3 regions of the Bradyrhizobium sp. WSM4874 genome follow, and region 3 is predicted to be linked to each of the others. Evidence: predicted binding sites of a transcription regulator. Region 3 holds the regulator's gene; each other region holds the start of a gene.

Region 1 (4,854 bases), on a different contig from region 3:
GTCTGCTCGCCCGCGCGCAGCGCGTCGCAGCCGACGGTGAGGCTCGCCAGCGTCACCTCGACGTCCTGGCCCTTCAGGCTCTTCAGGAACTCGGTCGCGGCATCCACCTTGACCTTGACCGCGATCGCTTCCGGTGAGACGTCGGTGAAATCCTTCGGCTGCGGCGTGATGCCGTCGTCGGAGGTCTGATTGTCGAGGAATTCCTTCTCGCTGAGATCGGAATTGTCGGGCGAGGTGACCTCGGTGACGGCCTGGCCAATGCTGATCTGGCCGCGGAATTCGAACGTGTCTCCGGCCTGTTTGCGCAGCAGCTTGACGGTGACCGGCGCCTTCGCGCCGAGGCTCTGCGTCGTACCCGTCAGGTTCTGGCCCGCGACCTGGAGATTGACGATGAAGCGGTCCTTGCGGTCGGAATTCTTCGCGACGGGATAACAGACGTCGAGCACGGCCGCGGTGACGGTCTTGCCCTGACGTGTCTCCTTCAGGATCACGTCGGCATTGCCGTCCATCAGCCCGTCGATCGAGGTGAAATAGCGCGTCTCGGCGCCGCCCGGCGCCGTGGCCTTGGGCGCCAGCTTCATCTGGGCGGATGCGACCTCAGGCGAAACTGCAAGCAGGGCCGCCAGAACGGCCGTGGAGCAAAACAGAAGCGGGCGCATCGACGAAATCCCCGGGGCAATGGGGCATGATCCGGAAAAGTGTGCAGCGGTTTTCCGATGAGATCATGCCCAAACAATTCGAATCGGGCGTCACCGTAGTGGGTTTTGGCCGCCGGTTGAATTGGAAAGCACGGGCCATGATCGGCAAAAAGAAGGCCGCCCGGAGGCGGCCTTCGCAACACTGCAATGGAACGGACGGCTTAGAAGCCGCCCATGCCGCCACCGGCCGGCATGCCGGGCGCGGCGTCCTTCTTCGGTGACTCGGCGACCATGGCCTCGGTGGTCACCAGCAGGCCGGCGATCGACGCGGCGTCCTGGAGCGCGGTGCGCACCACCTTGGCGGGGTCGATGATGCCCTTCTCGACCATGTCGACATACTCCTCGGTCTGGGCGTCGAAGCCGAAGGTCTCCGACTTGTTCTCCAGGATCTTGCCGACGACGATCGAGCCTTCCACGCCCGCGTTCTCGGAGATCTGGCGGATCGGGGCTTCCAGCGCCTTCAGCACGATGTTGATGCCGGCCTGGACGTCGGCATTGGCGTTGGTCAGACGGCCGACCGCCTTCTTGGCGCGGAGCAGCGCGACGCCGCCACCGGGGACGATGCCTTCCTGCACCGCGGCGCGGGTGGCGTTGAGCGCGTCCTCGACGCGGTCCTTCTTCTCCTTGACCTCGATCTCGGTGGCGCCGCCGACGCGGATCACCGCGACGCCGCCTGCGAGCTTGGCGAGGCGCTCCTGGAGCTTCTCACGGTCGTAATCCGAGGTGGTCTCCTCGATCTGGGCCTTGATCTGGCCGACGCGGGCCTCGATCTCCGGCTTCTTGCCGGCGCCCTTGACGATCGTGGTGTTCTCCTTGTCGATCACCACCTTGCCCGCGCGCCCAAGCATCTTCACCGTGACGTTCTCGAGCTTCATGCCGAGGTCTTCGGAGATCAGCTGGCCGCCGGTGAGGATCGCGAGGTCCTCGAGCATGGCCTTGCGGCGGTCACCGAAGCCCGGCGCCTTGACGGCGGCGACTTTCAGGCCGCCACGGAGGCGGTTGACGACCAGGGTGGCCAGCGCCTCGCCCTCGACGTCCTCGGCGATGATGACGAGCGGCTTGCCCGACTGCACCACGGCTTCAAGCACCGGCAGCATGGCCTGCAGGCCTGACAGCTTCTTCTCGTGCAGGAGGATGTAGGCATCCTCGAGCTCGGCCGTCATCTTCTCGGGGTTGGTGACGAAGTAGGGGCTGAGATAGCCGCGGTCGAACTTCATGCCCTCGACGATGTCCACCTCGGTGTCGAGCGACTTGTTCTCCTCGACGGTGATGACGCCCTCGTTGCCGACCTTCTGCATCGCCTGCGCGATCATCTTGCCGATGGCGGCATCGCCGTTGGCCGAGATGGTGCCGACCTGGGCGACCTCGGAGGAGGCGGCGACCGGCTTGGCGCGCTTCTCGATGTCCTTGACGACGGCCGCGACCGCGATGTCGATGCCGCGCTTGAGGTCCATCGGGTTCATGCCGGCCGCAACCGACTTGGCGCCTTCGCGCACGATGGACTGGGCCAGCACGGTCGCGGTGGTGGTGCCGTCGCCGGCGAGGTCGTTGGTCTTGGAGGCGACCTCACGCACCATCTGGGCGCCCATGTTCTCGAACTTGTCCTCAAGCTCGATCTCCTTGGCGACGGTGACGCCGTCCTTGGTGATGCGGGGCGCGCCGAACGACTTCTCGATGAGCACGTTGCGGCCCTTCGGGCCGAGCGTCACCTTGACGGCGTTGGCGAGAATATCGACGCCGCGCAGCATGCGATCGCGCGCGTCTCCGGAAAACTTGACGTCTTTGGCAGCCATGGTCTGCAATTCCTCTTGTTTCGTGATGTGTCTTGCTTATTGGGTCGCCTCATCCCGGGGTCCGCGATCGAACCCGGCGGAATGATGCATGCCCGGATCGAGTGACCCGGGCATGCATTCAGCGGCCGTTCAGGCGTCTGGCCTTAGGCCATCACGCCCATGATGTCCGACTCCTTCATGATCAGGAGCTCATCGTTGTCGATCTTGACCTCGGTGCCCGACCACTTGCCAAACAGCACACGGTCGCCGACCTTGAGGTCGATCGGGATCAGCTTGCCGGCCTCGTCGCGGCCACCGGGGCCGACGGCGACGACTTCGCCCTGGGACGGCTTTTCCTTGGCCGTATCCGGAATGATGATGCCGCCCTTGGTCTTTGACTCGGCGTCGATACGTTTGACCACGACACGGTCATGCAGCGGACGAAATTTGGATTTAGTCATGACGTTTCCCTTTGGAGGCTCGCTTCGGAAGGAGAGGCAGTGGGCGGGCGGCGCTTCCGTCCACCCTTCCCGAGGATCGATCGGCGCGCGTTAGCAATCCATCTTTCAGAGTGCTAATGGTGCGTCCGGGAATATGGCTTGGCCGCGATCCTGTCAAGCAAAGGTGGTTAAGCGATTGGTGAGACGGATATAGGATGGTGACATTGGAAACTTGTTCGGGGCGCCGGCGTATTAAAGGACGTCATTGCTCCGGCAGCGGTTTTGCGCTTGGCTGCGTAAGGGGTGCGGCCATGGTTTTGTCCGGGGGAATGCCATGATCAGTTCAGCTCACGCGCGCACGGTCGCCAATCTGGCGATGGCTTCTTGCATGGCGCTGCTGCTTGGCGCCTGCGGCGGCGGCATGAGCCTGCCGTCCTTTTCTTCGTCCTCACCGCCCCCCGAGGCCGAGCCCGGCACCGGCCCCGAAATGCCCGCGTCGATCCGCGCCGACGAGATCGTCGGGCGCTGGGGCCTCGCCTCGTTCCAGAACCCGGCCGACCGCGCCCGCACCGAGGCTGCCGCCCGGGCCCAATGCAAAAATCCTTACGTGATCACCGCCGGCTCCTCCGGCGGCGTGATCATGCATCTGGCGGACCAGGCAACACCGCAGGAGCTGCGGCTGAAGGGTTCGCCCAGCGGCAAGAACTATATCGGGCCGGCGGGTCCGACGCCCGGCGATCAGGACCGCGAGATCGTCTCCTTCGATGGCCGCGTCCTCATCACCCGTTTCATCGACAAGGACGCCGCCACCCGCTACGGCAACATGGTCTACGTCCGCTGCGCGCCGAGGGCGTGATCGGGGCGCCGGCCTAGCCAACTCGTCGTTGCGAGGAGCGAAGCGACGAAGCAATCCAGGCTGCCTCCGCGGACCCAGGCTGGATTGCTTCGCTTCGCTCGCAATGACGAAAAAAACGCCGGCTTGCGCCGGCGTTTTGTTTTTCAGAGTGTCGCGTCCGCTCAGTCGAACAGCGCGTCGATGTCGTCCTGCGAGGCGTGGCCGACGTCGCCGGCGAGCTTCGGGCCGTTGAGAAGCTTGTCGTCGTCGCTGCGGGTGTCGACCTGCGGCACGACGTGGGACTTGATCGCGTCGACGCCGCCCCAGATTTCCATCATGGAGTTGATGTGCTGCTCGATGAACTTCATCGTGGTCATGACCTTGCTGATGCGCTGGCCGGTCAGGTCCTGGAAGTTGCAGGCTTCGAAGATCGAGATGACGCGTTCCTGGATATCGTCGGCGAGCCGCTTCTGCTGATCGGCCGATTGCACCTTGGCCATCGCGCTGGCCGCCTGGTCGATCGACTCGGCGGCTTCGAGGATCTGCTGGGTCGCCTGTTCGGTGCCGCCAACGACCGCGCCGAGCTCGCCATTGACCTTGGCCATTTCGCCGCCGTCGAAGCTCTTGCCATGCAGTGTCGCGATCTCGCGCTTGGTACGGTCGATGGCGTCGTGGATGAGGTCGAGCTCGACCTTCAGCTTCTCGCACTGCTCGATCTGCGCCCGGTAAGTATCGAGCATGGTACGGGCTTCGGAGAGCTCGTGGGCGGTGGAGGCGTCGATCGCGGCCATGGCGGCGCTGCCGGACAGGGGCGCGGTCCCCTTCGCCATCTGTGCACGGATCGCACGCAACTCGGCCATGATCTCGCTATGCATCGGCGCAGCCTCCTCAATCATTTCGGGGCTTGGCATCTCGCCGACAATAGCCTCTTCGACACGAAAACGTTTGCGGTGAATAGCCATCAAGAACTCCCCCCACCTCACTCACGCGTCTTTGTAGGCAGAAGCGATTTAACACGAAGTTCACAGCCGGAACTGTCGTGCGGTTGTGCGCGACGGCTTGCAAACGGGCGATTAACCATGGGTGCGCGGCGTTCATCGAAAATAAAC
Region 2 (4,854 bases), on a different contig from region 3:
GCCCGACAAGGGCGACTTCGCGATCTCCAGACTCGGTGACGTCAAGCTCTATTATTTCGAGCCTGTTACGACCGAGGGCGAGCCGATGCTGTGCGCCTATCCCGACGAGCTCGGTGCCATTCCCGAGATGCAATTCCTGGGCACGAAGAAAGCCCGCGCGCGCTGCGTTACGGACAACGTTCGCGTCATCCGTAACCTGATCCGTGCGCATCAGACCGCCGGCGTGTTGCCGGAGCACGTCTGCGCGGACTTGCTCGGCGATCGCCGCCTGCGCGCCACACTGCTGCCTGGGCACCGCGACGTCTGGCTGCTGGTGCAGAACCATCTCAAGCGCGATCCGGCGACGCGGCTCACCATCGAATGGATCCGCCGCTGCTTCAGCGATCTCGCGCGCGGCTGATTGCGACCCGTGAACGCGATCCGCGCGCGGCGCGACCAAGCTATGGGGTTGCGCGCGTGAGGGTGCGTAATCTCGCAACGGCTACGGGCTTGATCAGGGCAGGCGCATGACCACTCTCCAGGAAACCATCCACCCGCAGCCCCAGGTGCGGGAATGGAAGGCGATCGTCATCCTGATCCTCCTGATACCGGTGCTGTGGTCGCCGCCGTTCCTGTTTCGCTTCTTCCTGTTCCAGCCGTTCAACATCCCGTCCGGCTCGATGACGCCGACGCTGGTGGTCGGCGACTACGTCTTTGCCGCAAAATATGCCTATGGCTATGGCCGCTATTCGTTTCCTTTCGCGCCGTCATGGATCTCTGGGCGTTTCCGGGCCACCGAGCCCGCGTATGGCGACATCGTCGTGTTCCGGACGCCAAAGGATACCTCGGTTGACTATGTCAAGCGCGTGGTCGGGCTGCCCGGTGATCGCATCCAGATGCGGCAGGGCCAGCTCATCCTCAACGACCGCCCGGTGACACGCGTTTCCCTGAAGGCGGTGGTTGCCGGCTCCACCTGCGGCGTGGATGACGGTGCGAAGGCCAAGCGCTGGCGCGAGACGCTGCCGAACGGCGCGTCCTACGTCACGCAGGACTGCGTCGACAACGGCTACTACGACAACACCGACGTCTACACGGTGCCGCCGGGACATTTCTTCGTGCTCGGGGACAATCGCGACAACTCGAGCGACAGCCGCGTGATGTCGTCGATCGGATTCGTGCCGATGGACAATCTGGTCGGCAGGGTGACGCGGATATTCTGGTCGCTAGACCAACATGGCGAGCCGCATCTGGAGCGGCTGGGGAAGGTGTGGTGAGGCCCGCCCCGCCATTCCGGGGGCAGTGCGCGGCGCCTGCATGACATGAGTTCGTAGCCTGGATGGAGCGCAGCGTAATCCAGGAGAACTGCCCGCGCCGGACACGGTGCCCCGGATTGCGCGGCGCTCCATCCGGGCTAAGGGCTGTGATCATGGGGCGCGCGAAGCGATCCTGCAAAAACAAAAACCCCGGCATCGCTGCCGGGGTTTCGCATTTTGTCGTTTGTCGGAATGGCTGGACTTAGAAGTCCATGCCGCCCATGCCGCCGCCCGGGGGCATCGCCGGACCGGCGCCGCCCTTCTTGGGCAGCTCGGCGACCATGGCTTCCGTGGTGATCAAGAGAGCCGCAACCGAGGCTGCGTTCTGGATCGCGGTACGGACCACCTTCGTCGGGTCGATGATGCCCTTCTTGACGAGATCGACATATTCGCCGGTCTGGGAGTCGAAGCCATAGGCGTACGACTTGTTCTCGAGGACCTTGCCGACGATCACGGAACCGTCTTCACCGGCGTTGATCGCGATCTGGCGAGCGGGCGCGGAGAGCGCCTTGCGCACGATCTCGACGCCGGTCTTCTGGTCGTCGTTCTTGGTGCGCAGGCCCTTGAGCTGCTCGGAGGCACGGAGCAGGGCCACGCCGCCGCCAGGAACGATACCTTCCTCGACCGCAGCGCGGGTCGCATGCATCGCGTCATCAACGCGATCCTTGCGCTCCTTCACCTCGACCTCGGTCGCGCCGCCGACGCGGATCACCGCGACGCCGCCCGCGAGCTTGGCAAGACGCTCCTGGAGCTTCTCACGGTCGTAGTCCGAGGTGGTCTCCTCGATCTGCGCCTTGATCTGCGCCACGCGCGCTTCGATGTCGGCCTTCTTGCCGGCGCCGTTGACGATCGTGGTGTTCTCCTTGTCGATCATCACCTTCTTGGCGCGACCGAGCATGTTGAGCGTGACGTTCTCGAGCTTGATGCCGAGATCTTCCGAGATCGCCTGGCCACCGGTCAGGATCGCGATGTCCTGCAGCATGGCCTTGCGGCGATCGCCGAAGCCCGGAGCCTTGACGGCCGCGACCTTCAGGCCGCCACGGAGACGGTTCACGACCAGGGTCGCAAGTGCTTCGCCTTCGACGTCCTCGGCGACGATGACCAGCGGCTTGCCGGTCTGCACCACGGCCTCGAGCAGCGGCAGCAGCTCGTTCAGCGAGGAGAGCTTCTTCTCGTTGATGAGGATGTAGGCGTCGTCCATCTCAACGCGCATCTTGTCGGCGTTGGTGACGAAGTAGGGCGAGATGTAGCCGCGGTCGAACTGCATGCCCTCGACGACGTCGAGCTCGGTCTCGAGCGACTTGGCTTCCTCGACGGTGATGACACCCTCGTTGCCGACCTTCTTCATGGCGTCGGCGAGGAACTTGCCGATCTCCGCGTCACCGTTGGCCGAGATGGTGCCGACCTGGGCGATCTCGTCGTTCGAGGTGACCTTCTTGGAGTTCTTGACGAGGTCCGCAACGACGGCTTCGACCGCGAGGTCGATACCGCGCTTCAGGTCCATCGGGTTCATGCCGGCGGCAACCGACTTGGCGCCTTCGCGCACGATCGCCTGGGCCAGCACGGTGGCGGTGGTGGTGCCGTCGCCGGCCGCGTCAGCGGACTTCGAAGCGACTTCGCGCACCATCTGCGCGCCCATGTTCTCGAACTTGTCTTCGAGCTCGATCTCCTTGGCGACGGTGACGCCGTCCTTGGTGATGCGGGGAGCGCCGAACGACTTGTCGAGCACGACGTTGCGGCCCTTCGGACCGAGCGTGACCTTCACCGCGTTGGCGAGAATGTCGACGCCGCGAAGCATCTTGTCGCGTGCATCGACGGAGAATTTGACTTCTTTAGCTGCCATCTGGATTTTTTCCTTAGGTGTTTAACTGGATAAGAGAGGGGCTCTTAGGCCGCCTTCTTCTTGGAAGCGGGGACGTCGAGGACGCCCATGATGTCGCTTTCCTTCATGATCAGCAGGTCGACGTTGTCGATCTTGACCTCGGTGCCGGACCACTTGCCGAACAGCACGCGGTCGCCGACCTTCAGGTCGATCGGGATCAGCTTGCCAGCTTCGTCGCGGCCACCCGGGCCGACGGCGACGATCTCGCCCTGCGAGGGCTTTTCCTTCGCCGTGTCGGGAATGATGATGCCGCCAGCGGTCTTCTCTTCTGCGTCGATGCGCTTGACCACGACGCGGTCGTGAAGCGGACGGAAATTCATGCAGTTCTCCTAAGCTTTTGCACGAGTTGGGCATTTTGGATTGTTAGCAGTCTGTGCCGGCGAGTGCTAGCACAGGCACAGCTGAGATAAGGCAGGATTTTGGCGGGAGCAAGGGCTTGTAGCAGAAAAATAGCACTCGGAAGCGCTGCCTGCCAAAATCTCTTTCCATCGTTAATCGCGCTCGGCGCCCGTATTAGCACGGAGCCGCATCTGCTGCTAACGCATTGAATTTCAACAGCTTGTTAAACTTTTGGGCTTGAGATGGATTGTCAGTTTGCGTCACATTTCACTCATGTGAGCGCATCTCCACCGGGTGGCTCGTAGGGCGCGTACCGGAAAGCCACCCCTTGAATATGCGCTCCTGCAAAGGAGGTTGGCATGGTCTCGCGAGTTGGGGTTGTTTCCGACGACTTCCGGAAACAGGTGCTGGGTTACGGGCTGACGACGGCCGAAATTCTCTACCGGATGCCGGATCATCGCTCGCTGCTCCAGACCTATGTCTGGCAGAACTACGACATGTTTCCGAAATTTCCAGCGCTGACGGATTTCCTGGCGTTCTGGCAGAAGAAGCTCGACGGTCCGCTATTCTCGGTCACGGTCGCGCATTCCAAGCTGATCAAACCGGCCGAGCTGCGCGCGGTGGACGGCGTATTCAGGTTGCATTGAAGGCAGAGCTGTAGGGTGGTTTAGCGTCAGCGTAACCCACACTGCTTCAACAGTCGCGAAAGAAGCGGTGGGTTACGCTAGCGCTAACCTACCCTACGATTTCGCATTCTGTGCTAGCCTCTCCCCATCACAACAGGGGAGGCCGCCCATGGCCAAGAAGGCAAAATCGCGCAGCGCATCGCAAGTCGCGGTGAAGAAGCGGAGCGGAGCCAAGGCCGCGACCAGATCAGTAGCGCGCAAGGCGGTGAAGGCGAAAGCGCGCGTTGCGACTCCGAAAAAACCGGCGCGTCCCAAGCAGCGCATCGCCATCAGCCATCACCGCGAGGAAGACTTCAAGGCCGACGGTCTGCGCACCTACGCGAAGTATCGCGATCTCGGCATCGCCGCGGCGAGCCACGGCCTCGCGCAGGCGCACGTGATCCGGCTGCAAGGCCCTTGCAATCCGGACGAGGTGTCGAAGCTGCACTTCCACGACGTCGAATTCCAGATGGTCTACGTGCTCAAGGGCTGGGTGAAGACCTATATGGATGGAGAGGGCGAGACGCTGATGAAGGAAGGCAGCGCCTGGACCCAGCCGCCGAAAATCAAGCACATGATCCTGGACTATTCGGACGACGTCGAGCTGCTGGAGGTGATCCTGCCGGCGGAGTTCAGGACGGTGGAGTTGAAGGCGTAGACGAGGCGGAGATCAGCC
Region 3 (4,854 bases):
GCGCCGGGGCCGATGCCGGCATATTCCTCGCCGCGCCAGTAGACCAGATTGTGCCGGCACTCGGCGCCGCGCCGCGCGTGATTTGAAATCTCGTAGGCGGGCAGGCCGAGCTTGTCGCAGGTCTCCTGCGTAACGTCGTAGAGCGCGCGTGCGATCGCTTCATCCGGCGTCTTCAGCTTGCCGGCCTGATGCAGGCCGAAGAACGGCGTGCCTTCTTCGATCGTCAATTGATAGAGCGACAGATGCTCGGCTGCCTCGTCGATCGCGAGACGCAATTCATCGGCCCACATCGCCGGCGTCTGGTCGGGACGAGCGTAGATCAGGTCGAACGAATAACGATCGAACGAGCGGCGCGCGATGGCGACGGCATCGAGTGCCTCGCGCGCGCTGTGCATGCGGCCTAGCGCCTTCAGCGAGGCATCGTCGAGCGCCTGCACGCCGAGCGAGACGCGATTGACGCCGGCGGCGCGATAGCCGGCGAAGCGCGTAGCCTCGACGCTGGTCGGGTTTGCCTCCAGCGTGACTTCGACGTCTTTCGCCACGGTCCAGTGCTTGCCGATGGCGTCGAGCACAGCGCCGACGGTTGCGGGCTGCATCAGCGAGGGCGTACCACCGCCGAGAAAGATCGAGGTGACTTCGCGGCCGGGCGAACGTTGCGCGGTCGTTTCGATCTCACGCGCGAATGCCGACGCAAACCGCGCCTCGTCGATCGCGGCATGGCGAACGTGGCTGTTGAAGTCGCAATAGGGGCACTTCGACAGGCAGAACGGCCAGTGCACGTAGACGCCGAAGGCTTCCTTAGCGCGGCTCAAGGCAGATCTCCGCCAGTTTCACGAAGGCGCGGGCACGGTGCGACAGGCCGAGACCGAGCGGCGGCAGGCCGTGCTTCTCGATGCTCTCCATCTCGCCGAAGGTGCGGCTGTGGCCGTCGGGCAAAAACATCGGGTCATACCCGAAGCCGGCGGTGCCGCGCGGCGGCCACACCAGCGTGCCGTCGACGTGCGCCTCGACCTCTTCGAGATGATCGTCGGGCCATGCAACGCAGAGCGCGGAAACGAAGTGCGCCTTGCGCTTGGCGGGCGTGGTCGCGCCGCGCTCCTGCAACAGCCGCTCGATCCGTGCCATCGCCGCGGCAAAATCCTTGTTCGGCCCGGCCCAGCGCGCCGAGTAGATGCCGGGCGCGCCGTCGAGCGCGTCGACCACGATGCCGGAATCATCGGCGAAAGACGGCAGCTTCGTCGCCTGCGCTGCCGCGATGGCCTTGATCGCGGCATTGCTGCGGAAATCGTTCCCGGTCTCTTCCGGCTCGGGAAGGCCTAATTCGCCGGCTGACACCGCGTCGATGCCGTAAGGCGCGAGCAGCTCCTTCATCTCGGCGAGCTTGCCGGGATTATGGGTCGCGATGACGAGCTTTCCGGTGATTCGGCGATGCATCGGCCTATTGACTACGCTACCGCCAGTTTCTGCAAGTCCACGAGACGCGCGACGCCCTTGCGCGCCAGCGCCATCAGCGCCAGGAACTCGGCTTCCGTGAACGGCTCGCGTTCCGCGGTGCCCTGGACTTCGATGATGCGGCCATCGCCCGTCATGACGAAATTGGCGTCGGTATCGGCTTCGGAGTCCTCGGCATAGTCGAGGTCGAGCACGGGCGTGCCCTTGTAGATGCCGCAGGAGATCGCGGCGACGTTGTCGCGCAACACATTGGCTTTGACCATGTTGCGCGCCTTCATCCAGGTGATGCAATCGGCGAGGGCGACCCAGGCGCCGGTGATCGAGGCCGTGCGGGTGCCGCCGTCGGCCTGCAGCACGTCGCAATCGACCGTGATCTGGCGCTCACCGAGCGCTTCGAGATTAATGATGGTGCGAAGCGAGCGGCCGATCAGGCGCTGAATTTCGACGGTGCGGCCGCTCTGCTTTCCGGCGGAGGCCTCGCGGCGGGTGCGTTCCGAGGTCGCGCGCGGCAGCATGCCGTATTCGGCGGTAACCCAGCCACGGCCTTGGCCCTTCAGCCATGGCGGCAGGCGGTCTTCCAGCGTGGCGGTGACCAGCACGTGGGTGTCGCCGAATTTCACCAGGCACGAGCCTTCCGCATATTTGACCACGCCGCGCTCCAGCGTTACGGGGCGCAATTCGTCGGGCGCACGGCGGCTTGGCCGCATGGGAAATCCTCCAAAACTCTCGGAAAGGGGCTGTTGGCGGTGCTTGTAGGTGGGGTGAGGGTGGGCGGCAAGGGGGAAGATCGAGGCCTTATTCACCCCCGATTTTCAATCCGCGAACGCCACGCTTGTCAGAAGCCCCAGGGATAGACAAATTACCTGTATCTGAGAGGAGTTACCGTCTGTGGCCCATCACGATCCGATCCATCTGATCGCGCCGCGCGCGGGCCTCGCCCAGCTCAACGAGCGTTCCCGCGACATCTTTCGTCAAATCGTCGAAAGCTACCTCGCGACGGGGGAGCCGGTGGGCTCGCGCAATATTTCGCGCCTGATTGCCATGCCGCTGTCGCCCGCCTCGGTCCGCAACGTCATGGCAGACCTGGAACAGCTCGGCCTGATCTACGCCCCGCATACCTCCGCCGGCCGGCTGCCGACGGAACTCGGCCTGCGGTTCTTCGTCGACGCCCTGATGCAGGTCGGCGACCTCAATGACAGTGAACGGCAGGCGATCCAGAGCCAGTTGACCTCCGTGGGCCACGCGCAATCGGTCGAGGCTGCGCTCGAGGAGGCCTTGACGCGGCTCTCCGGCCTGACCCGCGCAGCCGCCGTCGTGCTGACGCCGAAATCCAATGCGCGGCTGAAACATATCGAATTCGTCCGCTTGGAACCGGAAAAGGCATTGGTGATCCTGGTCGGCGAGGACGGGCAGGTCGAAAACCGCGTGTTGACGCTGCCGCCGGGGGTTCCATCCTCGGCGTTGACCGAAGCCGGCAACTTCCTCAATGCACGTATCCGTGGCCGGACCCTGGCCGAGGCCCGGCTGGAGCTCGAGACCGCGCTCGGAGAGGCGCGGACCGAGCTCGATCAGCTGACGCACAAGGTGATCTCGGCCGGCATCGCCAGCTGGTCGGGCGGCGAAAACGAGGATCGCCAGCTGATCGTCCGCGGCCACGCCAATCTCCTCGAGGATTTGCATGCGCTGGAGGATCTCGAGCGCGTTCGCCTGCTGTTCGACGATCTCGAGACCAAGCGCGGCGTGATCGACCTGCTCGGCCGGGCCGAGACCGCGGAAGGCGTGCGGATCTTCATCGGTAGTGAGAACAAGCTGTTCTCGCTGTCGGGCTCGTCCACCATCATCTCGCCCTATCGGGATGCCGCCGGCCATATCGTCGGCGTTTTGGGCGTGATCGGGCCGACGCGGCTGAATTATGCCCGTGTGATCCCGACCGTGGACTACGCTGCCCGCATCGTCAGCCGGCTCCTGGGGGGCTGACCGGCGTCTCTCCCGATCACGGGCGCTTGATTTTCGGCGCCCGAAGCACGATATCCGGGCCAGAAACCCCCTGAGACGAATGCGAAAAGAGAGCCGATGACCGATCGAGACCGGCAACCCGAAGACACGAGTGCTGCGGCCGGCGAGCCCGTGGTGTCAAAACCCTACATCATGCCCGACGATCCCGAGCCCGGCTCGGTCGAGCTCCTGCAGAAGGAAGCCGCCGAGGCGCGCGACCGCATGCTGCGGACGCTGGCCGAGATGGAGAATTTGCGCAAGCGCACCGCCAAGGAGGTCGCTGACTCCAAGCTCTACGGGGTCACCGGCTTTGCCCGCGACGTGCTCGACATCGCCGACAACCTCCAGCGCGCGCTCGATGCCGTTCCGGCCGAAGCCCGTGCGGCGGCCGATGCGGGCCTGGCCTCGCTGATCGAAGGTGTCGAGCTGACCGAGCGCTCGCTGCTCAGCGCGCTGGAAAAACACGGCGTGAAGAAATTCGACCCCTTGGGCCAGAAGTTCGACCCGAACTTCCAGCAGGCGATGTTCGAGGTGCCCGATGCGTCGGTGCCCGCAGGCACCGTCGTGCAGGTCATGCAGGCCGGCTACACCATCGGCGAGCGCGTGCTGCGTCCCGCCTTGGTCGGTGTCGCCAAGGGCGGCGCCAAGGCTGCGCCCGCCAACAGCAACGAGCCGAACGGCGCGGCCAACTGATCGATCCTCATGGTGAGGAAGCGCGCGCGAAGGGCGCGCTCCTCAGGATGAGGGTCTGGCAGTTCGGTCGCGCCTGTTACGCGCTCGCCGCGATATCCGCGGACTGAATCCGCTTCACGCCGGCCTTGGCCATATCGGCCCAGGCTTTTGCGAGCGAGCCCTGATTGTCGATGCCGCGGCAGGCGTCTTCCACCACATAGACCTCGAAGCCCGCCTTGCGCGCGTCGAGCGCGGTCCAGGCGACGCAGAAATCCGTCGCCAGCCCCGCGACGAACACACGCTTGATCTTGCGCCCCTTCAGATAGCCGGCAAGGCCGGTCGAGGTCTTGCCGTCGGCTTCGAGGAAGGCCGAATAGCTGTCGACGTCCTTGTGAAAACCCTTGCGGATGATGAGCTCGGCGTGCGGGATCGCAAGGTCCTTCGACAGCGCGGCGCCGTCGGTGCCCTGCACGCAATGGTCGGGCCACAGCACCTGCTTGCCGTAGGGAAGGTCTACGGTCTCGAACGGCTTCTTGCCGGCGTGGACTGACGCGAAGGAAATATGGCCCTGCGTGTGCCAGTCCTGCGTCATCACCACGTTCGAAAATGCTTTCGAGATCTTGTTGATGACGGGCACCACCTGCTCGCCTTCCTTCACGGCAAGGCTGCCGCCGGGAAGGAAGCAGTTCTGTACGTCGATCACGAGCAGCGCGGATGCATCGTCCGGCTTGATCG

What was found. Region 3 encodes HrcA, which represses chaperone genes, less so after heat shock. Its sites were predicted from a motif close to GTTAGCACTCNCNNNNNGNGAGTGCTAAC; they were not measured.
Region 1: the regulator HrcA is predicted to act here: its motif matches at 3,021-3,049, upstream of AC0L3P_RS36250 (co-chaperone GroES).
Region 2: the regulator HrcA is predicted to act here: its motif matches at 3,537-3,565, upstream of AC0L3P_RS08255 (co-chaperone GroES).

The regions. Positions count from the first base shown of each region.
Region 1 covers NZ_JBVVPR010000064.1:6,599-11,452, forward strand. Annotated here, with positions in the region: gene AC0L3P_RS36240 (hypothetical protein) at 1-659, opposite strand, end outside; gene groL (chaperonin GroEL) at 860-2,491, opposite strand; gene AC0L3P_RS36250 (co-chaperone GroES) at 2,635-2,931, opposite strand; gene AC0L3P_RS36255 (hypothetical protein) at 3,245-3,766, shown strand; gene AC0L3P_RS36260 (protein phosphatase CheZ) at 3,928-4,707, opposite strand.
Region 2 covers NZ_JBVVPR010000006.1:43,968-48,821, reverse strand. Annotated here, with positions in the region: gene AC0L3P_RS08270 (LysR family transcriptional regulator) at 1-400, shown strand, start outside; gene lepB (signal peptidase I) at 507-1,253, shown strand; gene groL (chaperonin GroEL) at 1,495-3,135, opposite strand; gene AC0L3P_RS08255 (co-chaperone GroES) at 3,180-3,494, opposite strand; gene AC0L3P_RS08250 (usg protein) at 3,873-4,160, shown strand; gene AC0L3P_RS08245 (cupin domain-containing protein) at 4,309-4,836, shown strand; gene AC0L3P_RS08240 (O-linked N-acetylglucosamine transferase, SPINDLY family protein) at 4,849-4,854, opposite strand, start outside.
Region 3 covers NZ_JBVVPR010000054.1:41,116-45,969, forward strand. Annotated here, with positions in the region: gene hemW (radical SAM family heme chaperone HemW) at 1-812, opposite strand, end outside; gene rdgB (RdgB/HAM1 family non-canonical purine NTP pyrophosphatase) at 799-1,434, opposite strand; gene rph (ribonuclease PH) at 1,446-2,159, opposite strand; gene hrcA (heat-inducible transcriptional repressor HrcA) at 2,341-3,429, shown strand; gene grpE (nucleotide exchange factor GrpE) at 3,526-4,140, shown strand; gene pncA (bifunctional nicotinamidase/pyrazinamidase) at 4,217-4,854, opposite strand, start outside.